DNA from 3 places in the Nitratidesulfovibrio vulgaris str. Hildenborough genome. Region 3 is predicted to be linked to each of the others. Evidence: riboswitches for the same ligand, from Rfam matches in the RefSeq annotation. Region 3 holds a riboswitch; each other region holds the start of a gene.
What was found. Region 3 has a riboswitch for cobalamin ahead of metE (5-methyltetrahydropteroyltriglutamate--homocysteine S-methyltransferase). Riboswitches for the same ligand answer to the same signal wherever they lie in the genome.
Positions count from the first base shown of each region.

Region 1: another riboswitch for cobalamin. It lies ahead of DVU_RS13840 (ribonucleoside triphosphate reductase); the one in region 3 lies ahead of metE (5-methyltetrahydropteroyltriglutamate--homocysteine S-methyltransferase).
Region 2: another riboswitch for cobalamin. It lies ahead of DVU_RS03090 (sirohydrochlorin cobaltochelatase); the one in region 3 lies ahead of metE (5-methyltetrahydropteroyltriglutamate--homocysteine S-methyltransferase).

Region 1 is NC_002937.3:3,050,785-3,061,291, reverse strand. It holds gene pdxR (MocR-like pyridoxine biosynthesis transcription factor PdxR) at 1-1,185, opposite strand, end outside; gene DVU_RS13865 (DMT family transporter) at 1,511-2,548, shown strand; gene DVU_RS13860 (glutamine--tRNA ligase/YqeY domain fusion protein) at 2,808-4,520, opposite strand; gene DVU_RS16895 (PAS domain-containing protein) at 4,697-5,218, shown strand; gene DVU_RS13855 (sensor domain-containing diguanylate cyclase) at 5,113-6,414, shown strand; gene DVU_RS13850 (DMT family protein) at 6,401-6,754, opposite strand; gene DVU_RS13845 (flagellin) at 6,958-7,806, opposite strand; cobalamin riboswitch at 8,148-8,321, shown strand; gene DVU_RS13840 (ribonucleoside triphosphate reductase) at 8,476-10,507, shown strand, end outside.
Region 2 is NC_002937.3:713,519-724,025, forward strand. It holds gene DVU_RS03060 (HesA/MoeB/ThiF family protein) at 19-858, shown strand; gene DVU_RS03065 (methyl-accepting chemotaxis protein) at 1,526-3,340, shown strand; gene cobI (precorrin-2 C(20)-methyltransferase) at 3,550-4,320, opposite strand; gene DVU_RS03075 (ABC transporter substrate-binding protein) at 4,322-5,239, opposite strand; gene DVU_RS03080 (ABC transporter ATP-binding protein) at 5,214-6,029, opposite strand; gene DVU_RS03085 (FecCD family ABC transporter permease) at 6,026-7,081, opposite strand; gene DVU_RS03090 (sirohydrochlorin cobaltochelatase) at 7,083-7,976, opposite strand; cobalamin riboswitch at 8,113-8,293, opposite strand; gene DVU_RS03095 (hypothetical protein) at 8,603-9,691, opposite strand; gene DVU_RS03100 (chemotaxis protein) at 9,831-10,507, shown strand, end outside.
Region 3 is NC_002937.3:3,537,571-3,548,077, forward strand. It holds gene aspS (aspartate--tRNA ligase) at 7-1,839, opposite strand; gene hisS (histidine--tRNA ligase) at 1,858-3,111, opposite strand; gene DVU_RS15810 (class I SAM-dependent methyltransferase) at 3,232-4,020, opposite strand; gene metE (5-methyltetrahydropteroyltriglutamate--homocysteine S-methyltransferase) at 4,527-6,884, opposite strand; cobalamin riboswitch at 6,982-7,205, opposite strand; gene ilvD (dihydroxy-acid dehydratase) at 7,421-9,085, opposite strand; gene DVU_RS15825 (cell division protein FtsX) at 9,117-9,992, opposite strand; gene ftsE (cell division ATP-binding protein FtsE) at 9,992-10,507, opposite strand, start outside.

The DNA of each region.
Region 1 (10,507 bases), 490 kb from region 3:
TGTGCGCTGTACGACGCTGGAGGTGGAGAGGTCGTACATGCGTTTCACCCGTGCCAGCATCCGCAGCACCGGCCCTTCGGCCACGAGGTACCCCATGCGAAGGCCGGGGACCAGCATCTTGGAGAACGTCCCTGCGTAAAAGGTGTGTCCGGGCGGAGTGAGGCTGTGTAGCGAAGGCTGTGAATACCCTTCGTATCTGATGTCACCCACATAGTCGTCTTCGAGGATTGGAACACCGTGCGCCACGGCGATGGCCGCAATCCGTCGTCTGCGCTGGCCGCTCATGCAGATGCCCGTGGGGTTCTGGAAATTGGGCATGGTGAAGACGAGCCCGTGTCCGTGGCGGGCGATGGCTTCGCGCAGTCCCTCGGCGGACATGCCTTCGCTGTCTGTGAAGACGGGTACGATGCGTAACCCCAGTGTGCGGAAGAGCGCCATGCCGTCGGCGTAGGATGGCGTTTCGACATACACGGGGTCTCCCGGTTTCAGGACGACCTGCGCCACAAGATGGAGTGCCTGCTGTGAGCCTGCTGTGACGAGCACCGTGTCGGGTGTCGCCGGAACACCCTGGTCGGCGAGGATGCGCGCGATGGTGCGCCGCAAGGGCGCGTAGCCCGCCGGGTCTTCATACTCAAGGGCCTTGATGCCGTCGCGGGCGAGAACGGTGCGCAGAGTGCGTCTGAACGAGGCGAGGGGGAAGAGGCGTGCGTCGCTGTTGCCGCTGGCGAGGGCGATGGGGCCTTCATCGGGACCGGGAACCTGCAAGGGAATCATCAGGTCGCAGGACAGGTCGGGTCGTCTGTCGCAAAGGGCCTGCTGCCAGCGCGGAAGTTCGACGGTGGCGGCATCAGAAGCCGAAGACGCCGTGCCCCTTTTCCTGCCTGTCGCAGCGGGGGGGGCGGCGGGGACCGCCCTACCGTCGAGAGAGGGCAGGGCACATGCGGGAAAGGGCGGAAGCACGAACGTTCCGCTGCCCCCGCGTGCGGTCACGAGGCCATCGGCCTCAAGTTCACCGTAGGCCGTCTCGATGGTCACGCGGTTTACGCCGAGGTCTTGTGAGAGGCGGCGTATGGAAGGCAGCCTCATGCCCGGTTCGAGCGCACCGCGTTCTATCTGCGCGCGAATGAAGGCGGCGACCTGTGCATAGAGAGGTAGGCTGAGGCTTCTGTCCAGCGGGATGTTCATGGCGGGCCTTCAAAGGGTTCAGGTCTGTCTGGGAGTGTGTGCCGATTGCCCGCGTTCCATCGGGGGCGCGCCTTCTCGTGGCTGGATATCCCGTTTCGCGTTCCTGCACATCCGATTCGGCATCAGGATGCCCCTGTGGCGTGTCTTCCGCACTGGGCGGGTTCTCATGGTGGTTTGTCTGCGGAGTTCCGGGATGCAGACGCGCTGCCGGGGTCTGGTGGCAGGTACACATGAGTGACCCCATCGAATATGTCAAAAGTGCCCCTTTTCGCCGGGTCGTTTCAAGCCTACCCAAGCAGGACAGGCTAGGCAATAGGAGACGATCATGGGTTATGGCATCGAATGTGGGGCGAACACGGCACAAAGTGGTGCCCGTGGCTACGTCATCGCGCTGGTCAGTGCGGTCATCATGTCCTTCACGGGCATACTCATACGGTTCATCAGCGTCGAATACGCGCTGCCTCCGGTGCAGTTGGCCTTCTGGCGCAACTTCTTCGTGGTGGCTACGCTGTTGCCGGTGCTGCTATGGAGGGGGATACCCATCGGCCTGAGGTCATGGCGCGACAGATGGCTGCTTGCGGGCTACGGTCTGCTGCTTGCCGTGTTCAACATGGACTGGACCATTGCCATCGTGGAGACGGGTGCCGCCGTGGCGACGGTGCTGGTCTACTGTTCAGCGGCGTATACGGGCATCTTCGGCTGGCTTCTGCTGGGAGAGGCCCTTACACTGCCCCTCATGCTCACGGTGGCGGGTTGCCTCGTGGGGTGCGCCATGGTCTGCGGCGTTGCCGACCCCGGCGCGTGGAACATGAGTACGCTGGGCCTCGTGACGGGCATCGCCTCGGGCCTATTGTATGCGGCCTACAGCATGCTGGGGCGCGTGGCTGCACGGCGCGGTATCGATGCGTGGGTGACACTGCTGCACATCTTCGCCTATGCGGCGGTGTTTCAGGCTGTTGCCAACCTTCTGCTGGCGGCCTATGCGCCGGGACTGGGACTTGGTGCGGCCGGATTTGTAGGGTCTGGCATGGCCCCCGGTTGCTGGCTTGCGCTCTTCATCCTTGCCGCAGGGCCGACATTGCTCGGCTTCGGGCTGTACAACGTCTCACTGGGCCTGTTGCCCGTGGTGGTGGCCAATACCATTCTTCTACTGGAACCAGTGCTCACGGCGGTCATCGCCGACGCATGGCTTGGCGAGAAGCTGACAACCATGCAATGGGCCGGTGCGCTGCTCATCGTAAGCGGTGTAGGCCTGCTGCGCCTCATCCCCTCCAGGGTGAAGGTGCCGCCGCAGGCCAAGGCTGCTGATGCCGTGCCCTCTACAATGCAGGAAAGGGAGGCCCCATCGCACGGTCAAGCGTGAGGCCGTGTGGCTTGTCCCCCACCTGACGGGCGGGAGGCGAAGGTACGGACATGCCTTCGCTTGCCGCCCTCTTCCGTCTGCATGGGCGGCCTGCTGTCCGGCGACGATGGCATGCAGGCACGTGGCGAGGGCCGACGGCTGTTAGCGGAATCGCCGGTTACTGCCATGGCAGGTGGCTGATGCCCCTTCCACTGTGCCAACGTAGAACGCCCCGCGAATGCGGGGCGTTCCGTGTCAGCTTCGTGCGACTGTCGCCTTTCTAGCCCATCTTCTTCTCGAGTTTCGCCCACGTGTCCTTGAGGGTCACGGTGCGGTTGAACACGGGCGCACCGGGCACGGAGTCCGGGTCGGCGCAGAAGTAGCCCATGCGCTCGAATTGCACCTTGGTGCCGGGTTCGATGCCGCCCAGCGAAGGTTCGAGCATGGCGCGGACGACCTTGAGCGAGTCGGGATTGAGATTGTCGGTGAAGACACCGCCTTCGGGCACGTCATCGGGGTCGGATACGGCGAAGAGTTGCTCGTAGAGGCGCACTTCCGACTCAACGGCATGGGCAGCGGAGACCCAGTGCAGCGTCCCCTTGACCTTGCGACCGTCGGGCGACGAACCGCCGCGCGATTCGGGGTCGTAGGTGCAGCGAAGTTCGACGATGTTGCCCGCCTCGTCCTTCACCACCTCGCGGCAGGTGATGTAGTAGGCGTAGCGCAGGCGCACTTCGGCACCGGGGGCGAGTCGGAAGAACTTCTTGGGCGGGTCTTCCCTGAAGTCGTCACGTTCGATGTACAGCACGCGCGAGAAGGGCACTATGCGCGAACCGAAAGACGCGTCTTCGGGGTGGTAGGGCATGTCGAACTCTTCGACCTGCCCTTCAGGATAGTTCTCGATGACCACGCGAATGGGGTCGAGAACGCCCATGACGCGGGGGGTGGTGGCGTTGAGGCGCTCGCGGATGCAGAACTCGAACAGCCCGTAGTCGACCGTGCTGTCCGCCTTGGCGACGCCGATGCGGGCGCAGAATTCGCGTAGCGCCTCGGGGGGCACGCCGCGACGGCGCAAGCCGCTGATGGTGGGCATGCGCGGGTCGTCCCATCCCTTCACGAAGCCGCCTTCCACAAGCTGGATGAGCTTGCGCTTGGACAGCACCGTGTAGGTGAGGTTGAGCCGGGCGAACTCTATCTGCTGCGGGTGGTAGACGCCGAGGGCATCGAGCGTCCAGTCGTACAGTTCGCGGTTGTTCTCGAATTCGAGGGTGCAGATGGAATGCGTGATGCCCTCAAGCGAGTCGGAGATGCAGTGCGTGAAGTCGTACATGGGATAGATGCACCATGCGTCGCCGGTACGATGGTGGTGGGCATGGCGGATGCGGTACAGCGTAGGGTCGCGCATGACCACGTTGGGCGAAGCCATGTCTATCTTGGCACGCAGCACGTGGGTGCCGTCGGCGAATTCGCCAGCTCTCATGCGGCGGAAGAGGTCGAGGTTCTCTTCAACGCTACGGTTGCGGTAGGGGCTTTCGGTGCCGGGCTGCGTGAGCGTACCCCGGTGGGCGCGTATCTCCTCGGCGGAGAGGCTGTCCACGTAGGCTTTGCCAGCCATGATGAGCTGTTCGGCGAACTGGTAGAGTTGTTCGAAGTAGTTCGAGGCGTAGAATTCACGGTCGTCCCACGAAAAGCCCATCCATGCCACGTCGGTGCGGATGGAGTCGACGTATTCCCGGCTTTCCTTGACAGGGTTGGTGTCGTCGAAACGCAGGTTGCACTTGCCGCCGTATTCGTTCGCTATGCCGAAATTGAGGCAGATGGACTTGGCGTGCCCGATATGCAGATAGCCGTTGGGTTCCGGGGGAAAGCGCGTGTGTACGCGACCGTCGAAACGGCCCGTTCTGTTGTCGGCGACAACGCGGCTGCGCACGAAGTCGAGGCCGGGAGTCGCCTCGGTGGTTCGTTCGGAAACGTTCGGGTTCTGTTCGCTCATGGTATGGTCCCTTTTGTGTGGGCTGGGGCTGGATTGGCGTCCTCACGCCGGACACGCCAGATTACGGGATGGGCCGTGGGTGGTCAATGGTGCTCTGACGTCCGGCACTCGTGGCCGAAGCGCAAAGTGCTTGCCATATCATAGGCGGTCGGGGATTATGATATGTGGAGGCAACTATGAGAGGGCTGATGGAGTTGTACGGTCTTTCGGCCGCCGACCCCGAGTGTGCGGCGCGTCTTCCGTCCGGCGTACTGCTGGATGGAGGGTCCCTGTCACATCATCCGGCGCCCATGCTCTTCATCGAACCGGAGTCGGGCGGCATCGTCGAGGCCAACCGTGCCGCGTGCGCCTTCTATGGGCACCCGTTCGAATGTCTTTGCACGATGTTCATCGACGACATCAACATGCTGCAACGGGATGAGATACTGGCCCGTCGCAGGGCCGCCGCGACGGGACTGGCGAACAGGTTCTCCATGCCGCATCGCCTTGCGACCGGTGAGGTGCGCGAGATGCTGGTGCATTCGCACCCCGTCATGGTGGGCGAAAGGCAGTTGCTGTTTCCGTGGTGCACGACGTCACCGAATGTTCACGCATGGGCGAGGCGTTGCGCAGCCGCGAAGAACGTCTCGAACTGGTGGCGAGTTCAGCGACGCTGGGCCTCTGGGACTGGGATGTGCGCACAGGGCGGCTTTCCGTGAATCCGGGGTGGGTGGCGTTGCTCGGTTTCCCGGCGGGCTGGACGCAGCGGGGCATCGACGACTGGATGGAACGCATCCACCACGCCGACCGCAATCGCGTGCTCACGGCGCTCAACGCCCACCTTGAGGGGCGCACGGACAGGTACGAGGCAGAGTACCGCATCCATGACGGGGGCGATGCCCTGCGCTGGGTGCATGATCAGGGGCGGGTAGTGCGGCGTGATGCCGTCGGCGTTCCGGCGCGGGTCATCGGTCTGTTCATGGACGTGACTGCGCGGCGTTATGCAGAGGAGTCGCGGGCGCGGCTTTTCGAACTGTCTCTCGACATGCTGTGCATCCTCGACTTCGAGGGGCGATTCCACGAGGTCAATCCGGCGTGGAACAGCACCCTTGGCTGGACGGTGTCCGAGATGCTGGAGACGTCGCTGGGAGGGCTCACCCATGAGGCTGATGCCACTGCCGTGGCGCAGGCTCTTGACCAACTCGCAGCAGGTGAAAGGGTCCGGGGGCTTGAGGTGCGGTTGAGATGCAGCGATGGCACATGGAGGTGGCTGTCGTGGAGTGCGCGGCCCGAGGTCGAACAGAGACGCATCTACGCGGTGGTGCGCGACGTCACGCACCAGAAGCGGCAGGAGGTCGAACTGCGGCGGATGGCCTCGATGGATGCGCTCACAGGCGTCTCGAACAGGGCGACATTCATGGAGACCCTGGCCGACATGATGCAGCGTTGCTGCCACGACAGGGCGGTGGCTTCTGTCCTTGTCATGGATGTGGACAACTTCAAACTGGTCAATGACACGTGGGGGCACGCCGTCGGAGACGAGGTGCTGCGGCGGCTTGGCCGTGCGATGGTGCCCCTGTTGCGCACCGTCGACACCGTGGGTCGTCTGGGGGGAGAGGAGTTCGGCGTACTCTTGCCGGGCGTGGGGCCCGAGGCGGCGTGCTGTGTGGCGGAACGGTTGCGGGCAGCCATCGCAGCCATGGAGGTGCCGTGCGACGACGGACGGGGTGAGGCCTTGCGGGTCACGGTCAGTGTGGGGGTCGCGTCGTGTCCTCCCTATCATTCGGTGACCGAGGTGCTGCGCGCCGCCGACAAGGCCCTCTACCGCGCCAAGGCCTCGGGACGTGACCGTGTGGTGTGCGGCCCGGTGGCCCTTCTCGAGATGTCATGCCCCGAGTCGCCTACCATTCCTTGAAGATGAAGAAGGCCGCGGCCACGATGAGACCGAAGCCGACAAGATGATTCCAGCGTACAGGTTCGCCGAGATAGAGGGCGGAGAACACCACGAACACCGAAAGGGATATGATCTCCTGAATGGTCTTCAGTTCGACGGCGTTGTAGTAGCCGTAGCCCGCCCTGTTCGCGGGTACCTGAAGGCAGTATTCGAAGAAGGCGATGCCCCAGCTTGCGGCGATGGCAAGCGTGAGCGGCATGGCCTTGAACCGCAGATGCCCGTACCATGCGAAGGTCATGAACACGTTGGAGAGAAAGAGCAGGCCGATGGTGACCACCGGAACGGGGAGGGATGCGAACATGGAGGCTCCTCAAGGCGTATCGGTTGACGCGTGCGCGCCGTGCCTTGCTGTGCCGCGAAGCGCAGGCTTGGTCAAGCGTCAGGCCTTGCATTGCCGCATCGCAAGCGCCATGCCGTCTGGAATCATGCCCCGTCTGCCATGTACTGCGTCGTCTCACGCCATTCCGCCCGCCTTCGCACCTCTGTCATGCATTCCGAGAGTGCTCAGCCGTTCTCGTCCACCAGTGTCCCTGATGCGCGCAGGATGAGGTCGAGCAGCAACTCCTCGGTAGTGCGACCGTCATTGCCTCTTTCGCGGACGATGGCTGCTGCGTCCATGATGTCCGCCTGTTTCGCCAGCGCGGCGCTGTGGCCCGCGATGCTGGACGAGCGCCCTGCGTACAGGTCGGCGATGGTTGTCACCGTGGTCGAATCGGTGCTGAGCCTTGTGGCGGTGGCGGCTGCCGCCGCAGCGTTGGCGAGGTCCGCCGTGCCATCGTCGTAGGCGTTGTAAAGGTCGCTCTTCATGTCCAGCAGTGCGAGGTCGAAGCCGTCGCTGCCGGACTGGATACGTAGCGAACCGGAAAGGGTGGTGCCGCTGCCCGACGTCGTCATGCGGCTGTCTGTACCCCAGTTCGTGCCGTCCAGCAGGGAGATGCCGTTGTAGGATGTGGAGGAGATGATACCCCGCATCTCGTCCCGTAGCGACTTGTAGAGTGGCTTGGCGTTGGCCGTGGTCATGGTGCCCGCTGCGACCTCGTCTGCGATGTCCTTCATGTCGGCGAGGATGTCTTTGATGGAGTTCATGGCGCTGGCACCGGTGTCCATGATGCTCTGTGCTTCGGCCACATTCTTCGACGCCTGTCGCAACATGCCGGCGTCGGCGCGTAGTGTGCCGGAAAGAGCCTTGGCGGTGGGGTCGGTGCGCAGCGGAACGCTCGCCTCTTTCAGGACAAGGTCGCGCAGCGTCTTGCCGGTTGCACTCCCCATGAACAGGCTGTTGGTGAGCATGTCCTGCTGGAGAAGTTGCAGCGAGTAGTCGACGATGAAGCTTTGCAGGTTCCGGTCTGCCATGGCGTGCTCCTTGCCTGATAAACCCTAACGATAGTCGTATCGGACGGAGGGGAGGGAACTTTAGGGCTGACCTGAAAAAGGGAAGGCACCGCCATGACAGCGGCGAGGCGGTTGTTTTTTTGTGTCGGGCCGAGTGGGCATGGCGCAGCCATCCGCTAGCCGTGCGGTATGACGAGCCTTCTGCCGTGTGGCGAGCCTTGTCGGACACGTGTGTGAAGGTGAAATTTTAAGTGTTTTATTTCATGTCGTTACGAGGGCGATGCCTTGCCCGTCAACGGTTTGCGGGCTGCCTGTGCACCACGTGAAAGGGTTGCCGCGTCCTTCCCCGTCTGCTATTCGTGCACCGTCGTTCTTCTCCGGTTTCGGGAATCCGGTGCGAGTCCGGAGCGGTCCCGCCGCTGTCATCCCTGCGCCTCGGGCGCCACGCCACAGCCATGAAGCCACTGCCCCCTGCGGGCGGGAAGGCGGTTGTGAGTGGGGAGAGCCAGAATACCGGGCCGGAGCAGTCTCGATCCCTCGTTGCACGCGGATGTACCGGGGGTTCAGCCATTCACCATTCGCGGTGCGGGTGGCGACGTTTCCGACGTCGACCCGTGCCTCCGCACGCAGTGCCGCCCGTTGCCATGACGGGGTCCGCCGGTCTTGTGCGTGCCCGGAGCCAAGCATCCTATGCCCAAGAAGATTCTCAAGCGCGACGGCCGGGTGGAAACCTGGTCGGTCGACAGGGTGGCGCACGCCATCAACAAGGCCCTGAAGGCCAGCGGTATCAAAGACCCGTTGCTCGGCAAGCGCCTTGCCTCACGCGTCGAAGCCAAGCTTGAAGACGTGGACGCCCCGGAACAGGAGCACGTGCAGGACATGGTGCAGCGCGTGCTCATGGAAGCCCGTCTCTACGCAGTCGCCGAACGGTACATCATCTACCGCGAGAAGCGGCGCGAGATGCGCAACCAGAATCAGGCCTATCTCGACATCGCCCGCATGATCGAAAGCTACCTCGACCGTAGCGACTGGCGGGTCAACGAAAACTCCAACATGGGGCATTCGTATCAGGGCCTCATCCTGCATATGGCGGGGTCTGTGCAAGCACGGTATGTGCTTGAGAAGTACCCTGAAGAGGTTCGCCTCGCCCATACGCACGGCTATTTCCACATCCATGACCTTTCGTTCGGTCTTGCTGGCTACTGCGCGGGCTGGAGTCTGCGCGACCTGCTGCTCGAGGGCTTCAACCTCAAGGGCCGCTGCTGCGCCGCACCCGCCAACCACTTCGATGCGGCCTGCGGGCAGATCGTCAACTTCCTCGGAACGTTGCAGAACGAGTGGGCCGGTGCGCAGGCGTTCAACAACGTCGATACCTATCTCGCCCCCTTCGTGCGCCATGACGGGCTGACCTACGACGAGGTGAAGCAGACCATGCAGAAGCTGGTCTACAACCTCAACACCACGTCGCGGTGGGGCGGGCAAAGCCCGTTCACCAACTTCACCTTCGACCTCGCACCGCCAAAGCACATCGCCAACGAGCCTGTCATCATCGGTGGCGAGTTCAAGGACTCGACCTACGGCGAGTACGGGGTGGAGATGGAGATGATCAACCGAGCGTTCATCGAGGTCATGCTCGAAGGCGACGCCGACAAGCGCATCTTCTCCTTCCCCATCCCCACCTACAACGTCACCCCCGACTTCCCGTGGGATTCCGAGGCGGGCAGGCTGCTGCTGAAGCTCACGGCGCGCTACGGGGTGCCGTACTTCCAGAACTTCATCAACTCCGACCTCAACCCCGAAGACGTACGCTCCATGTGCTGCCGTCTGCAGATGGACCTGCGCGAGATTCGCAAGCGCACGGGCGGTCTCTTCGGTTCGGGCGACCTCACCGGTTCCATCGGCGTGGTCACGCTCAACCTGCCCAAACTCGCCTACCTCGCACAGGGAGAGGAAGACTTCCTCGACATGGTGACGGAGTATGCCGAGATGGCGCGCGACGCCCTCGAATACAAGCGCAAGCTGTGCACCAAGCTGCTCGAGGCGGGCATGTTCCCGTTCTCGCGCCGCTACCTCAAGAACGGCTACAACGGGCACTTCTCCACCATCGGTCTCATCGGCGGGCACGAGGCGTGCCTCAACCTGCTTGGCAAGGGCATCGAGAGCGAGGCGGGGCTGCGGCTCATGAAGCGCACCCTGAACCACCTGCGCGACCTCACGGTGCGTTTCCAGGAAGAGACGGGCCACATGTACAACCTTGAGGCGACCCCCGGCGAAGGCACCTGCTACCGCCTTGCCAAGGTCGACCGCGAATTGTACGAGGACATCGCCGTCTCCGGTGGTGACGTGCCCTACTATACGAACTCGACGCTTCTGCCCGTGGGCATCACCGATGACGTGTTCTCCGCGCTGGAGCATCAGAACGAACTCCAGACCCTGTACAACGGGGGCACGGTGTTCCACTCGTTCCTCGGCGAAGCGGCACCGGATGAGGACTCTGTGCGCAACTACCTCATGAAGGCCATGAGCAAGACGCGCATCCCCTACATCTCGGTCACGCCCACGTTCTCCATCTGCCAGAATCACGGCTATCTGCACGGCGAGCATTTCAACTGCCCGCAGTGCGGTGACGAGGCCGAGGTCTACACCCGCGTGGTGGGCTACTACAGGCCCGTCAACCGCTGGAACCTCGGCAAGCAGCAGGAGTACAAGGAACGCAAGGAAT
Region 2 (10,507 bases), 750 kb from region 3:
CTGCCTGCCGGAGGCGACATGGACGACGCCAGCCTGCGTTCCGCCATCCTCGAAGCGGCGCAACGACACCCCCGTTCCGACGGCGAGGACGTGCTTTCCGTGCCCGGTCACGTGCTGGCGGCGTTGGCGGACGGCAGCGGCAGGCATCTCAGGCTGGTCGAGAGCATGGCCTGCACTGCTGGCGTCTGGCCCGAACGCTATCTCCGCAACACACGCCTTCTCTCCTGCGCCGAACAGGTTCGCCTGCTTGGTGCGCGCGTCTTGCTGGTGGGACTCGGGGGGCTTGGCGGACATGTTCTCGACATGCTCCTGCGCATGGGGGTGGGCACCATCGTCGGCTGCGACGGGGATGTGTTCGAAGAGAGCAACCTCAACAGGCAGTTGCTTTCCGGGGTGGACCGCGTGGGAATGCCCAAGGCCGAAGCGGCCCGGCTGCACGCCCAGGCCGTGAACCCAGCCGTCATCTTCGAGCCTGTCTGTACCTTCCTGCGGGGGGTGGACATGCATCGGCACGCGAAGGGGGCCGATGTCGTCGTGGATGCCCTTGGCGGCCTCGACGACAGGATGGCCCTGCGTGATGCCGCCCGTGCTGCGGGGGTTCCGCTTGTCACGGCTGGCGTAGCCGGGCTTTCGGGCTGGGTCGCCACCGTCGCACCGGAAGGCACCGCCCCTGCCGACCTTTTCGGACAGGGGCGTGCAGCCGAAGATGTGCTTGGCAACTTCGCCCCCACAGTGGGCCTCGCAGCCTCCCTCCAGTGTGTGCAGGTCATGCAGGTTCTCACCGGGCGTTCCGCCCCGGCGGGAATGCTGCTGTTCGACCTTTCCGACCAGACCTTCGTCTCCCTTCCCCTGGCCTGACCTACCATCACGGCGCGCCCGCCCTACCTGCCCCTGAGCGCCCCTGTGGTCTTCAGTCGTGTCCGGCGTACACTTCCTGATGGCGCACCATCGCCCTGTCATGAACGCAGCGACTGTTGCATGGCGCCGCATGTTCGTCACGAGATTCATGTATATGAAATTTGTTTGTGATGTATGTATATGCAATGCGATATCAATATGTTGTTGCGTCCATGTCTTTCAGTTGCGTTCCCGTCTGAAGGAGAGAGGTATGAGTAGGGAGCGTATGGTAGGGTGGCCCGTATATCCATGTGAGCACTACTGCAGTGAGCAGGATGATGGGTGATAATCCTACCTTGAGGCGCATATCGAATATGATATGAATGCTGCACTTCTTTGTAGTGTAAGCATGGCAATGAAGAGTGTGTGTCGTTAATCTATAAAGCATGATCGGAGTTCACCTGTGCGCATTGGAATCATGCAGAAGTTGCTTCTCCCGATAATAGGCGTTGTCATCATTGGCTTGGGAACAAGTGCATGGATCGCTTATGAAGCATCGAGTGTTGCCGTCAGTGAAGCGCTTGTCGAGCAGCAGGCTATTGCTGTCGATGCACTGAGGAGAGAGCTTTCTGGCCTCGTGGACTCCTGCAGGCGTGATGTCGAGCTGGATGCCGATTCATATGAGATCATGCGGTATTTCGCATCGCAAGATGCAGAACGGGAATCCGCGCTCGAAGCCGTGCGCCGTATGTTCGAATCGCGCATAAGCCGTAGGCCGCTACTCCAGACGTTGTCGCTGGTCGGCCCTGATGGTGCCGTGCTGGCAAGTAACAGAAAGGACGGCAATGCCATCAACGTCTCCTCCCGCGATTATTTCAGAAAGGCCATGTCAGGCGAGGTCGCCATCTCCGACGTGTTCGCCAGTGGCATCGACGGGAACCCCATCTTCGTCGTAGCGGCCCCCGTAAGGGTCTCGGGTCGCATCGCAGGGGTGGTCTACAGTGCCGTGAAGCTACAGGGGCTTTCAGAAGGTGCCGTGTCCCGTGTCAAGGTGGGCAAGCGGGGATATGCCTTCATTGCGGATGCCAAAGGTCGTGTCCTGGCTCATCCCCGGCGCGACCTCATCATGAAGCTTGACCTCTCCACGATGGAGTGGGGGCGCGAGATGCTTGGCAAGGACGCTGGCGTGGTGCGCTATCTGTTCGAAGGGCAGGAGAAGATCGTCGCCTTCGAGCGTGAGCCTGTGACGCGCTGGATGGTTGGGGTCACGGCTGAACAGTCGGACATCTTCGACAGCATCGTCTCCATCCGCAACAGGAGCGCCTTGGCCGCTGGTGTGGTGTTGCTGTGTATCGTCGGCGTCGGGGTGTTCGTTGTACGCGGCATCTCGCAGGCCCTGGGGGAAGGGGTGCGTTTCGCCACGGACGTGGCGGCGGGGGACCTTTCGCGTGACATCAACCTGAACCGGAACGACGAACTCGGACAACTCGCCTCGGCCCTGACGACCATGGTGAAGAGGCTGCGGGAGATGATCGCCACCGCAGAGCAGAAGACCTCCGAGGCCGAAGCACAGAGCCTTGCCGCACAGGAGGCCACCCGTGTCGCCGAAGAGGCCCGCAGGCAGGCCGAAGGTGCCCGCCGCGAAGGTCTGCTTGATGCAGCGGGCCGTCTCGAAGGCATCGTCATGCGTGTCACCTCGGCTTCCGAACAGCTGGCCGCGCAGGTCGAGCAGTCTTCGCGCGGTGCCGACCTCCAGCGTGAGCGCTCGGCAGAGGCCGCCACGGCCATGGAGGAGATGACCGCCACCGTGATCGAGGTGGCCCGTAATGCCTCAGAGGCGTCGGAAAGCGCCGACAAGGCCAGACAGCAGGCCACCGATGGTGCAGGTGTCGTCCTGTCCATGGTCGAGGCCATCGGCACGGTGGACGCCCAGACGGGCGAACTGCGCGGCAGCCTCGGCACCCTTGGAGAAAGGGCCGAGGGTATCGGACAGATCATGACGGTCATCTCGGACATCGCCGACCAGACGAACCTGCTGGCCCTCAACGCCGCCATCGAGGCGGCTCGTGCCGGGGATGCGGGGCGCGGCTTTGCCGTCGTGGCCGACGAGGTGCGCAAACTGGCCGAGAAGACCATGAACGCCACTCGCGAAGTGGGCGAAGCGGTGCGCGCCATCCAGAACGGTACGCGTGACAGTATCGCCGGAATGGAACAGGCGTCCATGTCGGTGGGGCGCAGTAATGAACTGGCGGGGTTGGCTGGCGCTGCGTTGCAACGCATCGTGACGTTCGTCGAGGCCAGTGCCGATCAGGTGCGGTCCATCGCCACCGCCAGCGAAGAACAGTCCGCAGCCAGCGAACAGATAAGCCGCGGTACGGAAGAAGTGAACCGCATCGCCGCCGAGACCGCCGACGCCATGCGGCAGTCTGCGCAGGCGGTCACCGAACTCGCCGCCATGGCGCAGGAACTTCAGCAACTTATCGAGCGCCTCAAGCAGGGGTAGCTTCAGCAGATATCGTGCTGCCTGCTGGATAGACACGGAACGCCCTCCATCCTCACCGATGGAGGGCGTCTTGCGTCATGCCTGTGCCCCTGCGAGCCTTCGTCCCTCGTTATCGCGGTGTCCGTGCAGGCACGGGCCTGCTGCCTCGTCGGCATTCGTCATGCCTGTGACCGGACGGGCACCGCCTTTGAAGGGGGCTGCGAACGGGCCTAGTCCGCCGTCTCGTCCGCTTCCGCGTCCGAGGTGCTCTCGGCGGTATGTTCCGGGTTGCCATGTTTGCGGTCGGTGACCAGCAGCAGGCTGAGGTAGTGGGGATGTTCGGGGGCCGCGTGGAGGTCGCGGGCGACCACCTCTCCCTCCATGCCGAGGCGCGACACGAACACGGTGTCGCGTGTGGCTTCATGGCTGGCAAGCATGGTGCGTATCGAACTGAAGTTGCGATACGCCTTGAGGATGACAGCGTTGTCGGCCCGCGTGAGGGCGGTGTCCAGCCGTGCGGCGTCCTGTATGCCTGCAAGCAGGAGCAGGTTCTCGCCCGATTCGCAGAGGATGGTGCGGGTCTTGGCTGCTGCGGCCTGATAGGAGGTCACACCCGGTATGACCTCCACCGGCAGGTCGGGTGCGAGTGCCGTGAGTGTGCGCAGCAGATAGCCGAAGGTGCTGTAGATGAGCGGGTCGCCAAGCGTGAGGAAGGCCGCGTTCCGGCCCGTACGCAGCACCGCTTCGACGGCGTCGGCATTGGCCTTCCACGCGGCGGTGAGCACGGACTGGTCACGGGTCATGGGAAAGTCGAGCCTTTCGATGGTCACGTCGTGCCGCAGGTGGGGGCGGGCGATATCGAGGGCTACGGAGTAGTCGTTGCGCGACGATGCGGCGGCGAAGACCACATCGACCCTGGCGAGGGTCGAGACGGCGCGCAATGTCAGAAGGTCGGGTGCGCCGGGGCCGACGCCGATGCCGTAGAGTGTTCCGGGTTGCATATCAGTTCCTTGCGGTCGTTGTATTCGTGTCGAATGCGGCAGGGTGGAGAAAGCGGGCCAGTTGTTCCACGGCCTCGACGGAACGGGGGCCGGGGCGTGAGAAGGCATGTTCGTCCACCTTGAGCACACGCCCGTCGCGTATGGCGTCAAGGGCGGTGAAGTGGGGGCGCTGGTCGGGGGCGACGGGGGTCGGGTTCATGGGGCCGTACTGGTAGACGTAGGCATCCGGCGCCATGCGAAGCAGTTCTTCCTCGTTCAGGCGGACGACCCGTCCGGGCTGCTGGACGGCGTTGACCCCGCCAGCACGGGTGATGATGTCGTTGACGATGGAATCGGCCCCGGCAGCCAGCAGGTTGGGGTAACGCACCTCGAAGACCACGCGTGGCGGATGCTGTGTGTGGTCCTTGCCGTCGGCTGTCCCTGTGTCGTGCGGCTGGCGTGCGATGGCCCCCGCCACGGTGTCGAGGCGTGCCGTCCATCGGGCTTCGAGGGCGGCGGCATCCTGTTCCGCCCCTGTGAGCGTCCCCATGCGATGCAGCACGGAGAAGAGGTCGCCGAACGAGGCGACCCTGAACACGGCGACGGGAATGCCGAGGGCGCGCAGGGCGTCGACGGAGGTTGCCGCCTCGCGTCGTCCCTCCATCTGGAGGATGAGGTCGGGTGCCAGCCCCGCGACGAGTTCAGGGTTCGGACGCATGTGCGTGCCTATGGCAGGGAGTCCGGCGAGGGCGGGAATCGCTTCGTCGGCATCCGTGCGGGCGACGATGCGCCCACTCTGCCCCATCTCCACCAGAATCTCGTTGAACGCCCCGTACAGGGCGATGATGCGCCGCGCAGGGGCTTCGAGCGTGATGACGGTCCCGGTGTCGTCGGTGCAGGAGACGGGCGCGGCCTCACATGGCGCGGTGTGCAGCACCATGAGGCACACCAGCAGCACCCACACCCGGAACGATGCTCGCCTGTGGTGTGCCGGTGACGGGGTGCGGGTGGACGGTGATGCGCGTCTCATAGATGGCGGATAGGGCTTGTTCATCGAAGACCTGTGCGACAGGCCCGTCGAGGACGACCCTGCCCGATTTGAGAAAGACCAGCCGCGTACAGTACAGGGCGGCGAGATTGATATCATGGATGGCCGCCACGATGCGCAGCCCGTGCCGGTGGCGTTGGGCCAGCAGGTCGAACACCTCCACCATGCGGGCGACGTCAAGCCCGGCAGTCACCTCGTCGAGAAGCAGCGTGTCGGTGTCCTGCGCCAACGCCCGGGCCACGAGCACCCGTTGCAGTTCCCCCCCCGAGAGGGTGGCGGCACTGCGGCGCGCGAGGTGGGCTGTGCCGGTGGCGGCAAGGGCGGCCGCGGCCGCGTCATGGTCGACGGCCGTGTACCCCCGAAGCGGCCCCGTGTGCGGGTAACGTCCCATGAGGACGAGAGAGAAGGCGTCCACATCCGGGATGACCTCGGGGCGTTGCGGTACGGTGGCGATACGCCGTGCACGTTCGCGCGGGGCCATGGCGGCAAGGGGCGTGCCGTCCAGAAGCACGTCACCGCCACGGGCAGGCAGGACACCGGAAAGGGCGAGCAGCAGCGTCGTCTTGCCGCTGCCGTTGGGGCCGAGAAGCCCGACGAGTTCGTCTTGCGCGATGCGAAGGTCGATGCCGTGCAGCACCTCCGTCTGCGCATACCCCGCATGGAGAGCACGACATTCCATCATGGGCGTTCCCGCCGTTGTTCGCGTTGCAGCAACAGGCAGAAGAACGGCCCGCCCACGAGGGCGGTGACGACCCCCACAGGCAGTTCAGCACCGCCGGAAAGCAGCGTGCGGGCCACTACGTCGGACCATAGCAGCAGGATGCCGCCCCCGAACCACGCCCCGATGAGCAGCGGGCCGTGCGCCGCGCCAAGCACCAGTCGCAGCAGGTGCGGTACCACGAGTCCGACGAAGCCGATGACCCCCGAGACGGCGACGCAGCCTGCTGTGATGCAGCTGGCCCCGCACAGGAGCACGCAGCGCACGTAGCCCGTCCTCATGCCCAGTTGACTCGCCTGCGTGTCGCCGAGGGCGAGCACGTCGAGGTCGCGCGCATGGCGCACGACGGCGGCAAGTCCGAGCACCAGCGGCGGCAGCAACACGGCGGTATGCGCCCAGCCACGGCCTTGCAGGCTGCCCATGATCCAGAAGACGATGCTCGATACCGACTCCTCGTCCAGCGCCTTCACGAGTGATACCAGCGCGGCGAGAAAGGTGGAGACCACCACCCCGGCGAGCACGACCGTCTCGCGGCGGAACGACCCGGCTGCCGTGCCGAGAAGCAGGACGAGCGACAAGGCGGCGAACGCACCGAAGAGCGCAGCCGGGGTCACCACGCCGAGCCCCGCCACGAGGGCGGGGGCGACAGCAGCGGGCAGGGTTACGCCAAAGCTGATGGCGACGCTGGCGCCGAGGGCCGCGCCGCTGGAGACGCCGAGCGTGAAGGGGTCGGCGAGCGGGTTGCGCAGCACGCCTTGAAAGACGACCCCTGCCATGGCGAGTCCGCCACCGACCAGCAGCGAGAGGCAGACGCGTGCGAGGCGGATGTCCCCCACCACCAGAAGGCGTATGGGGTCCACATGGCCGGATACGGGGACACCCGCCGCTGCACCGAGCAGACGCATGACCTCAGCAGGGCCGATGTCGAACGGCCCGAAGAGGCAGGCTGCGGGCACGGAGAGCAGCCAGAGGGCGGCCCCCAGTGCCAGCGCGGTGCGGCGGCGGATGCGTGACATGCTAGTTCAGACGGGCCAGTGCGTCGTCGAGGTGACGCAGCCAGATGGCTGCCACTGCGTCGGACTCGGCGGTGCCGTGCAGTACGGGCTTGGCCTCGATGCCCCGTCTGGCAAGCTGACTGGTCCACGAGTCGTCCTCGTCACCCGCCATGTCGTTGCGGGCGTGGTCGCCGGCGACGGCCATGAGCGGCATCAGCCACACGCGCTTGGCCTTGCGCACATCGAGTTCGGCCATGACGTTGTCGAACGAGGGCGAGCCTTCGACGGTGCCGACCAGCAGGTCGGGGTCGAGACGCCACAGGTAGTATTGCAGGCCGGGGTAGCAGATGTCGGCCGGGTGCGGGGTGCCGTGGCCCATGAAGACCACGGGTTCGCCGGGCTTGCGGTCGGCGGGCAGGCTGGCGACGAGGGCTTCGGCCACGGCTTCGGCATCCGCGGTGGTGCCGATGAGGGGCAGGCCGACACTCACGCGGGTAAGGCCCTTGGGTAGGCCCTGAAAGGCGTGTGCGGTCTCAAGCAGGCCGTGGAATTCCTCACCGGGGATGGTGTGCAGACTCTGCACGGCCACATGGGTGAAGCCCTCTTCAGCCATGCCCGCCAGCGCCTCGGCGGGCGACGGTGCGGCGATGCCCTCCGCACGCAGTTTGGCGCGGATCATCTTGGCGGTATAGGCCCAGCGGACGGGGATGTCTGGGTGTGCGGCACGAACCCTGTCACCCATCTTGTCGAGCGCGGGGCGGGCCTCTTCGACGCTGGTGCCGAAGGCGACGAGCAGTATGCCCGTCTTCTGGGCCTTGGGCGCTCCATGCCCGGCGAAAGCCGGTGAGCAGGCGAGGATGATGAGGCAGGAGAAGACGAGGCAGAGAAGCCTCGTGACCATGGGATGGCGAGACATGGCAACCTCCAGGGAGGTTGGCGGGCAATTGGCGTGGACGGCAGGACGGATGACCACAGGGCTGCGCGCCGGGCGCGGCATGTGTCGGGTCGCCACCGTGGGCCCGGTCGGACAAAAGCCCCGTTGTCGCCGGGCATGGCATCGGACGTGTCAGGCAGGTCTTCCGGCTCACCCGACCTGCTCCGGCCTTCCCGGACGGTCGTCCAGTGGCACACGGGGGAGAAGGTCTTTTATGGGCTTACGGCGGCGGGTCCGCTCCCGATTCACACGGGATTCCCTATCAAGCCGCTCAGGGCACCTGACTCGTGCGGCATAGGCCGTAGGTGGACGACGTGTCAAGCATGCTGCCGTGTGCGCCGGTCGCGACAGTGTCGTGCCTGCGTGAAGCCGCGGGCTTCGGGCATGTGCCCCGGCCTAGACATGCCGTGGGCCTATGGCAGAGTGCCCCGCGGGTCTCGGCGTCAGGGGTACCATCAGGAGGGGCACCATGGGACATCGGGGGCCATCGGGGGGGCGTTGTGGGGGCCTGTCCGGCCGGGGTGTCGTCATCCCGTCTGAGGCCTCCCGGCCTGAGGGCGACGTGGCAGGTGCGGCTGGTCGGTGACAAGGGCGCGGGTGGCGGCCGGTCAGGCGAAGGCCAGCCACGCTGCCGTGACCACCACCACCGAGGCGATGCGAAGCAACTGGCTTTGCACGAGCAGCGAAAGGCCCAGTGCGGGCGTGAAGATGCCCGCATGTGCGGGAAACTGGTGGCGGATGGCCCGAAGCGGCGTGGCGATGATGCCGCCGATGATGAGGGCGAGTACCGTCTCGCGTGTGGTGAGACTGCCTGCCGCAAGCAGCGCGCCTGCCGCCGCCACCCCGGAAGAGAATTCCGAAGCCACCGAGAACACCAGCACCCCTGCCGCCTCGACGGGAAGGAACCCGTCGGTGAGCCAGTGGGCAGTGGCGTTGCGCAGGACGTCGAACACACCGCCCTGATGCAGGGCGTACATCAGGAGGTAGGTGGGGGCGGTGAAGAGCACAAGGCGTGTCAGCCTCATGCGGAACCGTTCGGCGAACGGGCGCAGGGTGCGAGTGCGTGGTGTGTGGTGCGTCCGGGGTGCTTCACCGGCTGTATGGGGCATGGTGGTCAGCCGTGTGGCGACCAGCACGCCCACTGTGCGAAGCAGGGCCGCCAGTCCGTTGATGGCGAGATAGGTGACCCCCGCGCCCCGCGCCAGCGGGGTGACGATGAAGAACGTGGTGGGCAGGTGCAGCAGGAAGACGGGAAGCCCCGTACCCATGAGGTAGCCGAGGCGCATCTCCCGCAGGGTTATCCTGCCCTCCCGATAGGCCTCCATGAGCAGGGAGTTGGCGGCGGCGGCAGAGAGAAAGGCGGTGGTGAAGGCCGCCCCGCAGGCTTCGGGCAGCCTGCCCCACCGCATGACCGGCGAGGCGAGGCGGGCGAGCATGGGGGCCCAGCCCCCCCCTTCGATGGCAAGCCCTGCGGCAAGTCCTGCGGCAAGCGACAGCAGCATGACGCCCAGCGGCCTGACAAGCGCGGGCCACGCCCGTGACCATGCCAGCAGCGCGGGGTCGCGCAGAAGCAGGAACGTCAGCGCACCGCCGCCCACGCAAAGGCAAAAGGCAAGGGCGGCCCGGTTTCCGGCGTTGCGGCGGCGTGTCGTGGCCCGGGGGGGCTGTGCAGTCGTGGGGTGGGGGCTATGGGACATGATTCTCCACGGAGGCGTTCCGGCGTGCTTTCGGTTCGTCCCGTCTGATAGGCCGACAGGGGCGGGCAGGCAAGCCTAACCTGTGGCGTTCGGCGGGCATGAGGGGTAGAATCATCGAAGTCCCTTTCAGGAGAGAACCGTGTCGCAAAGCAAGATACTGCTCGAATCCGGCACCAACGAACTGGAGATCGTCGAATTCTACATCGACGAGCCCGGTTATCGCGGTCATTACGGCGTCAACGTCGCCAAGGTGCTTGAGATCATCCGCAAGCAGACGGTGACGGCATTGCCCGAGATGCCGCATCCTGCGGTGCTCGGTGCCTTCGCGCACCGGGGGGGCCGCATCATCCCTCTGGTCGACCTCGCGGCCTACCTCGGCAAGCCCCTGAGCGACGACGCGGCCCAGCGCAAGATCATCATCACCGAGTTCAATCAGGTGGTGACGGGGTTTCTCGTGTCCGGAGTCACGCGCATCCATCGCATCAGCTGGATAGATGTGGAGGCACCGGGGCGTTTTCTGCAGGGGATGAGTTCCAGTTCCATCACGGGGGTCGTGAGGCTTGAGGGGCGTGTGGTCTTCCTGCTGGACATGGAGAGCATCGTTGCCGAGATGCACCCCGACCTGTCCATCCGCATGGGGCGGACACGCGCGACTGCGCAGGAAGCGCCGATGCGGCGCTATACGGTCTTGCATGCCGACGATTCAGGCTCGGTGCGCAAGCTGGTGCGCAACCTTCTCGAAGCCAGCGGACGTTTCGAGGTGTTGCAGGCGGATGATGGGCAAGGTGCGTGGGAGATGCTCGAAACCCTTCGCGC
Region 3 (10,507 bases):
GCTAGGCTATTCGGGCTTCTGTTCCTGCGGCGTCTCGCGCAGGCGGATGCCGAGGTCGCGCAACTGGCGCGCACTCACGGCGTCGGGTGCCTGCGTCATGAGGCAGGTCGCCTTCTGCGTCTTCGGGAAGGCGATGACGTCGCGGATGGAGGGCGAACCGGTGAGGAGCATCACCAGACGATCCATGCCGAAGGCGATGCCGCCGTGGGGCGGTGCGCCATGCTCGAGGGCCTGAATGAGGAAGCCGAACTTCTCTTCCGCCTCTTGCGGGTCGAGGCCCAGCGCGGCAAACATGCGGCGCTGCACTTCGGCGGAGTGGATGCGGATGGAACCGCCGCCCAACTCGTAACCGTTGAGCACCATGTCATACGCACGGGCGCGGGCTGCCGCCGGGTCGCTGGTCATGAGGTCGAAATGGCCGTCCTTGGGCGAGGTGAAGGGGTGGTGGCATGCCACGTACCGCTTCTCCTCCTCGTCGTATTCGAACAGCGGGAAGTCGGTAACCCACAGGAAGTTGTAGGTGTCTTCGGGGATGAGACCGAGGTGCTGGCCGAGCTTCACGCGCAGGTTGCCGAGCGCGGCGTTGACCATGCCCGGTTCGCCAGCCTGGAAGAAGACGATGTCGCCCACTTCGAGGCCGAGGGCGGCCACGAGCGCGGCACGTTCAGCCTCGGAAAGGAACTTGGCGATGGGCGACTGCCATTCGCCTTCGCGGATCTTGATCCATGCAAGGCCCTGTGCGCCATAGATCTTCACGAATTCGGTGAACTCGTCGATCTCCTTGCGGGTCATGGTCTCGCCACCGGGAACCCGCATGGCCTTGACCAACGGTGCCTTGGCGAAGAGCTTGAACTCGGACCCGCGCACGGCGTCGGTGACGTCCTTGAGGCGCAGGTCGAAACGGGTGTCGGGCTTGTCGACGCCGTACTCGCCCATGGCCTGATCATAGGTCATGCGCGGGAAGGGCACCGTGACATCCACGCCGAGCGTGTCTTTCATGACGCGGGACATGAGACCCTCGGCCATGGACATGACGCGCTCCTCGTCGACGAAGCTCATCTCGATGTCTATCTGGGTGAACTCGAGCTGGCGGTCGGCGCGCATGTCCTCGTCACGGAAGCAGCGCACGATCTGGTAGTACCTGTCCATGCCGGAGACCATGAGCAGCTGCTTGAAAATCTGGGGCGACTGCGGCAGGGCGTAGAACATGCCGTGGTTCAGGCGGCTGGGCACGAGGAAGTCGCGCGCACCTTCGGGCGTGGCCTTGGTGAGGTACGGCGTCTCGATTTCGAGGAAATCGAGTTCGTCGAGGTAGCGGCGTGCCGACTGGGCAGCGCGGTGACGCAGCATGAAATTGCGGGCCATGCGCGGACGGCGCAGGTCGAGGTACCGCCACGCAAGACGCAGGTTCTCGCTGGCCTCGGTACGGTCTTCGATGAGGAAGGGCGGGGTCTTGGAGGTGTTGAGCAGCTTCCATTCGCTGACAACCACTTCAATCTCGCCGGTCTTCATGCCCGGGTTGGTCATGCCCTCGGGACGGGGACGAACGCGCCCGCGGATGGCGAGAACGTATTCGCTGCGTACGATGTGGGCGTCCTTGTGGGCCTCGGGCGCGAAGTCGGGGCTGAAGACGACCTGCGTCAGGCCCTTGCGGTCGCGCAGGTCGACGAAGATGAGCCCGCCGTGGTCGCGGCGGTACTGCACCCATCCCATGATGCACACGTCGTTGCCCACGTCTGCGGCGGTGAGTTCACAGCACGAGTGGGTGCGCTGCCAGTCGCCCAGCGGGGCGACGTACTGCTGATGTTCCAGCTGGATGTCGGCAATCTGGTCGCTCATGACGTATCCTTCGAGGGCTTACGCGCCCGCTGCGAGAAGACGGGCCGCGACGGCATCGCGCCCGATGGTTTCCTGTTCGCCGGAGTCCATGTCCTTGACCACGACGGTACCTGCGGCGAGTTCATCGCCACCGAGGATGAGACACGCGCGCGCGCCGGACTTTCCGGCGAGGCGCATACGGCTTTTGATGCTGCCCGCGCCGAAGCCGACGCTTCCGGTGAGGCCCTGCGCACGCAGGTCTTCAGCCAGAAGAAGGGCGGCGTCCTGCGCTGCGGGGTCGAGCACCGCCACATGGAAGTGGGGCCGGGGGGCATCTGCACCGGGCATCATGAGCGCAAGACGCTCCATGCCGCAGGCGAAGCCGACACCGGGCACGTCAGGCCCGCCAAGCTGGGAGATGAGACCGTCATACCGACCGCCCCCCGCCACGGAACCCTGCGAACCGATGGAGTCGGAGACCACCTCGAAGGTGGTGCGGTTGTAGTAGTCCAGCCCGCGCACGAGGCGGTCGTTCAGCACGTAGGGCACGTTGCGGCTGTCGAGGATGCGCAGCACCGCGTCGAAGTGGGTGCGGCATTCGGGACAGTTGTGTTCGAGGATGGTGGGGGCGTTGGCCGTCAGTTCGCGACAACCGGGCACCTTGCAGTCGAGCACACGCAACGGGTTGGTCTCCATACGACGGCGGCAGTCCTCGCAGAGGGCCGCATTGTCGATGGAGGCGAGAAAGTCGGAGAGCGCCTTGCGGTAGAGCGGGCGGCATTCCTTGCAGCCGAGGGAATTGATCTGGAGCGAGAGTCCCGTCAGACCCAGTTCCGTCAGAAAGCGCATGAGCATCAGCACCAGTTCGGCATCGGCATGGGGTTCGACAGGGCCGAGCACTTCGCAGTTGATCTGGTGGAACTGGCGCATACGCCCCTTCTGGGGACGTTCGTAGCGGAACATGGGGCCGGAGGTGAACAGCTTGGAGACGGGCTCCTGCGTGTGCCTGCCGCTTTCGATGTAGGCACGCATGACCCCCGCAGTGGCTTCCGGACGCATGGTCAGCGAACGATCCTTGCGGTCGGGGAAGGTGTACATCTCCTTCTGCACCACATCGGTCTCGGTGCCGATGGAACGGCAGAAGAGGTCGGTGCGTTCGAGGATGGGGGTACGCAACTCGACAAAGCCGTACCTGCCGAAGACCTGCCGCGCGACAGACTCCATACGCGTGAAGACGTCGCTCTCGGGCGGAAAGAGATCCGCGAAACCCTTAATCTTGGTGATCTTGCTCATGATACGCCGCCAGTCTTCGGAGTGTCGTCCGCACGCGCGAAGGCGCGCACGTCACGAGGCGCGCAAGGTGCGCGAAAACGGTAATCTGTAGTCCAAGGCGGACGTGTTGTCAAAAGGCTGTCAAGAGGAAAGGTCGCGCCCGTGGCCCGTGCGTCCCACGACCGTGGGGGGGCATACACGCATGGGTGCGGTCTTGCGTGTGGTGAGCAGCAGCGGGGTCACGGGCAACCCGCGCCCGGTGTCGACGCGCAGGGCGAGATACGCCCCGAAGGGGTTGAGCGCGATGCCACGGTTGCACAGGTTGAACAGGGTGCCTTCGCGCCATGTGCACGAAGGGGCGTGCAGCACGGTGCGCCACGTCACCGCGCAGCCTCCGCAGCCTTGCCGCACGAGGCGCAGCATCTCGGGCAGCGAACGCCAGCGGGCCTGCCGCAGCCTGCTTGAACTGCCGGGCATCGGCACACCATGCGAAAGATAGTAGGGCGACCAGCGGTTGAGCACGGCGACAAGCACCCCACGCGCGGCGACGCGGAATGCCTCGGCCAGCACGGCTGCGGCATCATCGACGAATTCGAGCACGTTGAGCAGCGTCACATAGTCGAACGCATTGTCCTCGAAGGGAAGATGGTCGCCCACGCCAAGGTGGAAGTCGGCGCGCGGCCCGAGGCGCGACCGTGCCGCGGCCAGCATGTCGGGGCTGGCGTCGAGGCCCGTCACGTCGAAGCCGCTTTCCCAGAAGTACTCGAGAAAGATGCCGGGGCCGCAGCCCACATCGAGCAGCGAATGCCCGCGGCGCGGCCATCCCGAGACGAGATGCTGCAAGAGACGGCGCTCATGCCGTAGCGCGAAGGCACCGGCAGGGGTGTCGGCCCAGTCGAGGAAGCTTTTCACGTCTTCGGCGTTCCACATGGCGGAGTGTCACCTTGTTGGCGTGCAGAAAGGGCGGGAATGCGATTGCAGCATGGGTCTGACAGGACACCAGCACGGTTTCAGCCCGAAGGGCCGCCAGAGATGACCGTCAGCCGCTGGCCCCGGGGCAGGGCCAGCCAGTTACGGGATGAACATACCCCAAAGCCACGACGTCGCAAAGGGGAGGCGGCATGCCACGCCACAGGGGGTGCAGGGCCACCCCGCCCCGGTATCATGGCCCAGCCTTGCACGGAGTCCTGCCCCACGGCGGGCATGACCAGAGGGACGCGTCGACCGGGAAGGAGGGTCACACGACGCGAAGACCGGGCATGTGCTGCCATGGACCGGCACGACCTCGTACTGGGGCTGCCTGTCGGCGTCACAATGGGGACGTCGACCGATGCAGAGGCACTGCAAGGCTACCCGGCCGCGACCTGTGGCCTCAGGGCCCGCCCCGCGGATGGGGGACGGGCCCTGAGGCGCAAGATGAGGGAGAGAGGGACTGGCTAGGCGTCCAGCCTAGCCCTGACCCTGCGTGCGGCCTCGACCATGTTGGCGAGGGCGGCCCGCGTCTCGGGCCATTCGCGGGTCTTGAGGCCGCAGTCGGGGTTGACCCACAGGCGGTCTACGGGCAGCACCGCCGCCGCACGCAGCAACAGGGCTTCCATCTCGTCCACGGAGGGCACGCGCGGGCTATGGATGTCATAGACCCCCGGCCCCACTTCGTTGGGGTAGCCATGCGTGGCGAAGACATCCAGCAACTCCATGCGGCTGCGGCTGGCTTCAAGGCTGATCACATCGGCATCCATGCCGGCGATGCGGTCGATGATGTCATGGAAGTCGCAGTAGCACATGTGGGTGTGCAGTTGCGTCGCATCCGCCACGCCCGAGGTCGCAAGCCGGAAGGCACGCACCGCCGCATCGAGATACGCCTCCTGCGCGGCACGGCGCAGGGGCAGCCCCTCGCGCAAGGCGGGTTCGTCGACCTGCACCACGGCAAGCCCCGCCGATTCGAGGTCGGCCACCTCGTCGCGCAGGGCAAGCGCAAGCTGGCGCAAGACCGTCTCTCGCGAAATATCGTCCCGCACGAAACTCCAGCAGGCGATGGTCACGGGCCCGGTCAGCATGGCCTTCATGGGACGGGCGGTGAGTGAACGGGCGTAGGCACTCCACGCAACGGTCATGGGTTCGGGACGCGACACGTCGCCATAGAGCAGGGGCGGCTTCACGCAACGCGTGCCATAGCTTTGCACCCAGCCGTCGGAGGTGATGCAGAAGCCTTGCAGCAAGCCGCCGAAGTACTCGACCATGTCGTTACGTTCAGGCTCGCCGTGGACGAGCACGTCGAGGCCCAGAGCCTCCTGCTCACGCACCATCATGGCGAGGGCGTCGCGCATGGCGGCTTCATAGGCGTCCTGCGTGAGGCTGCCATCACGCAGGGCGCGACGTGCGGCGCGGATGTCCGGTGTCTGGGGGAATGAACCGATGGTGGTGGTGGGCAGGGTGGGCAGATGCAATGCCGCCCGCTGGGCCACGATGCGTTCCGCATAGGGCGAGGTACGGTGCTCCATGTCGGACGTCACTGCGGCAAGCCGCGAGGCCACCGCCGGGTCGTGGATGCGCGGACTGACGGCCCGCTGACGGCGCACCTCGCGGTTGGCTTCCAGCGAGGCCGCGGTCGAAGGGCCGTAGACGCCTCGTACAACTTCGGCGACAAGGCGCACTTCGGCGCACTTCTGACGTGCGAAGGCCAGCCATCGCGCCACTTCGGGGTCGAGTTCGCGCTCCGAACCGAGGTCGACAGGGCAATGCAACAGCGAACACGAGGGGGCCACCCACACCCGGTCTTCACCCAGACTGTCGGCAGCGCGACGGACAAGGTTCACGGCCGCATCGATGTCGGCGCACCAGACATTGCGCCCGTCGACCACCCCCAGAGAGAGGGCCAACCCCGGCGTGCCCTCACCGGCGCCCAGCACCTGAAGGGCGGCGTCGAGGTCGTCACGTCCACGGACAAGGTCGAGATGCAGCACATCCACAGGCAGGTTCAGTGCCACCGGGAGGTTGTCGGCGCAGGGCGCGAAGTAGCTGGCCACCATCAGCGTCGCATCGGGTACGGCGGCCCGAAGCCGCGTGTACACCGCCGGAAAGAGGTCGCGCACGGTCTGCGGCAGGTCGAGTGCCAGCACAGGTTCATCAAGCTGCACCATCAAGCCTCCAGACGAGTAGCCACGCGGGCACGCGGGGGGGCATGCGGAAGTGAGCTCACGAAGGAGCGTCGCGTAGGCGTCGCACAGGGCGGGCAAGAGGGCGAAACGGTCTGAACCGTCGACACTGCGCGCCAGCCACAGCCATGTCAGCGGGCCGGGAAGGACGGCCTTGGGGGTGAACCCGGCATCCTGCGCCTCGCGCAGCTGCGCCACGAGAGGGGAGGCATCCGGGGCGAAGGCGGTGTCGGCGTCAAGTTCAGGGACAAGGTAGTGGTAGTTGGTGTCGAACCACTTGGTCATCTCAAGGGGCGCGACGGGCGACAGACCAGCTTCGCCACGCGCCATGCGGAACATGAGGTCGATGTCCTGCCCTGTACCTGCTGGCGACGCAGCAGCACCGGACGGACTGAACCGTGGCGGTATGGCGCCCAGCATCAGGGTCAGGTCGAGCATGTGGTCGTACAGGGCGAAATCGCCCACGGGCACCACGTCGATACCCGCATCACGCTGCATGGCCCAGTGGCAGGCCCTGAGGCGGGCCGCCTCTCCTTCGAGTGCGTGCCGCGAGACGCGGCCTTTCCAGTAGCCTTCGACAGCCTTCTTGAGTTCTCTGCCCGCGCCGATGCGCGGGAAACCGAGGTTGTGGGTTCGCATTGCCACCTCCGGGAATGCGTAAGGGGGTGCCCGCATGACGGGCGTCGCACCGTTGCGCCATGCGCATGGGTGCTGCGTGCCGGGGTCCGGTTCGCGCGGCCTCAACAAGGGTGGGGGACGTCTTCCGACTGACGGGCGAAGAGATGATGCCGAGCGGTCGCACCATGCGAAATTGAAGCCCACTCGACAGGGCGGCCCTTCCCGGTGCCTTGGCACCAGTGGACGCAGCCCTTGCAGCCCGATCACGGCAGCGCGCCTGTACCGGATTCGCACCGGTTTCCGTTTCCTGCCCACCGGAGCGCCGAAGCACTCCATATTGATACATCAGGAAATACTGATATCAATATATCCTGTCAACCAGATATAACAAGTGTGCTGCGGCGTCCTGCCCCCCGCCTTGACCAGCCGTCGTGCACCTCTTGGACCTACCGCGCCGCAACCCGCGGTCACGTCCATGCCGTTGCCACATGACGCAAAAGGCCCGCCCCGCGTAGGCGGGACGGGCCTTGAAGACCGATGAAGGCAGGAATGCGCGACTAGCGCTGACGCGCACCCGTGGCGGCAGACGACACCATGCGGGCATAACGGCGCAGCAGCGGCGAGGTGATTTCCTTTTCGACGGGCACGAAGGCGGCCCTGCGGCGGGCAAGTTCATCCTCGTCCACCAGCAGGTCGAGGGCGCGCGCGGGGATGTCGATGCGGATGCGGTCGCCCTCCTGCACAAGGCCGATGGGCCCGCCTTCGGCGGCTTCAGGCGAGACATGGCCGATGGCTGCGCCACGGGTGCCGCCGCTGAAGCGCCCGTCGGTGATGAGCGCCACATCCGCCCCGAGGCCCATGCCTGCGATGGCCGAGGTGGGAGTGAGCATCTCGCGCATGCCGGGGCCGCCCTTGGGGCCTTCGTAGCGGATGACTATGGCGTCTCCGGCCTTGATACGCCCTCCCATGATAGCCTCACAGGCGGCCTCTTCGCTATCAAAGACGCGCGCCACGGCCTCGCGCACCATCATCTCGGGTGCCACGGCAGACTGCTTGACCACCGCACCACCGGGCGCAAGCGACCCCTTGAGAATGGCGATGCCGCCCTGCGGCGAATACGGGGCGTCGACAGGACGGATGACATCGGCGTCACGCACCTTGGCCCCCAGTGCATCGAGATTCTCGCCCACGGTGCGCCCGGTCACGGTCATGGCACTGCGGTCGATGAGCCCTATCCTGTCGAGTTCGGCCATGACCGCGGGAATGCCCCCTGCGGCATGGAGGTCCTGAATATGATGATGCCCGGCGGGCGAGAGTTTGCAGAGGTTGGGCGTCTTGCGGCTGACCTTGTCGAAGATGTCGAGGGTGAGGTCGAGTCCCGCCTCTGCGAAGACGGCGGGCAGGTGCAACACGGTATTGGTGGAACAGCCAAGGGCCATGTCCACGGCCACCGCGTTGGCCACGGCCTTCTCGGTGACGATGTCGCGCGGGCGGATATTGCGTTCCAGCATCTCCATCACCTTCATGCCCGCATGCTTGGCAAGGCGGATGCGCGCGGCGGTGACGGCGGGGGTCGTGCCGTTGCCCGGCAGGGCAAGGCCGATGGTCTCGGCAAGACAGTTCATGGAGTTGGCGGTGAACATGCCCGCGCACGAACCGCAGCCGGGGCATGCGCCCTCGACCAGTTCATCGAGTTCGGCCTCGGTCATGTCGCCGCGCTGGACGCGTCCCACGCCTTCGAAGACGGTGATGAGGTCGGCACGACCGGCAAGGGTGGCACCGGCAAGCATGGGGCCGCCGCTGACCATGACCGAAGGTACGTCAAGGCGCAGCATGGCCATGAGCATGCCGGGTACGGACTTGTCACAGTTGGGGATGAACACCAGCGCGTCGAAGGGGTGCGCGGTGGCCATGATTTCGATGGAGTCGGCGATGAGTTCGCGCGAGGGCAGCGAAAAGCGCATCCCCTCGTGGTTCATGGCAAGGCCGTCGCACACCGCGATGGCGGGAAACTCGAGCGGGGTGCCCCCGGCGGCGCGGACTCCGGCCTTGACCGCCTCGGCGATGTCGTCGAGGTGGATATGCCCCGGTACGACCTCGTTGGCGGCGTTGACCACGCCGACCAGCGGGCGGGCCAGTTCTTCGCGGGTCAGCCCGAGGGCGTGGAGGAGAGAGCGGTGAGGGGCCTTTTCCAGCCCGTGGGTCATCTTCTTGCTGCGCATATAGCCTCGCACGGGAATGACGCCGAAGGCGTCAGTTGCGGTCGCGGACGGCCATCCAGCCGCCCGTCAAACCCATGAGAACCGGAACGGCCACTAACAGAACCGCCTGTTCTGGCGGCGGGAAATGCAACTCCATGAGGAGCGGGGGAACGGCGAAGAACGGCCCTACGAAACGGTAGACGAGATGCAGCAGCGCAAGGGCCGCGCCGCCGCCCACAAGGCCCAGCATCGCGCCGCCCACAAGCAGGGGCAGCCGTATGTACCAGTTGCGTGCGCCCACCAGCTTGAGAATCTCTATCTCGTCGCGCCGGTGCTCCAGCGTGAGGCGCACCGAACTCGCCGAGACGAGGGCCAGCACCAGCGTGAGAAAGGCGACGCTAGGCCACACCACGAAGGCGCTCACACCGCGCCACATGCGACCGAACTCGTCCTTGAGCGGCGTGGAGGTCACGCGCTCGACACCGGGGAGGTTCTTGAGGAAGGACTGCGTCTCGCGCGCCCAGCGGCCCGCGTCGACCTCACGCGGCGAGAACACCAGCAACGCCGTGGGTGGCAGGGGGTTCACGCCGCCGGAGGGCAGGGCGTCCGCCCCGCCGAGGCGTTTCGCAAGAGCGGCGAGCGCGTCATCGGGCGTCCATGTCTCCGCACGGGTCAGCCACGGCATGCGCCGCACCTCGTCCCATTGCGGGCGCACCTGTTCCAGCGGCGTACCGGGACGCCAGTACACCTGCCACACGGTCTCGCCACGGGAGACGCGGAATTCGGCGTCCACGGTGGTCAGGGCCATGAGAAAGACACCGCCGAGGAACACCGCCAGCGTCACGGCGGCAAGGCCCAGCGTGTGCGCCAGCGGGTGCAGGGCCATATCGCCCACCCCCCGCGCGATGAGCCGCAGTACCGTGCGCATCACGGGCCCTCCAGCAGGTCGCAGGCGTCAGCCCGACATGACAGACGCGCCCCCGGCCAGTTGGCATGGGTGATCATGCCGTCATCAAGGTGTATGAGGCGCGCCGCGGGATTGCGCCTGATGAGTTCGGGGTTGTGCGTGGCCAGCACCACAGTCGTCCCGTAGGCGTTGAACTGCATGAACACGTCCATGAGGCGCAGCGAGAGGTCGGGGTCGAGGTTGCCCGTGGGTTCGTCGGCAAGCAGCACCTGCGGATTCACGACGATGGCGCGGGCCACGGCCACGCGCTGCTGTTCACCCCCCGAAAGCTCACCGGCGGGAGTGTCGAGGCGGTGCTCAAGCCCCAGGGCGCGGGCCACGGCGCGTACGCGCCGCCCGGAAGCACGGGCGTCGAGCCCGCGCACCTCCAGCGGCAGGGCGATGTTGGCGAAGGCCGTTCGCGCAGGCAGGATGCGAAAATCCTGAAAGACCACCGAAACATGGCGTCGCAGGGCGGGAAGGTCGTGTGAACGCAG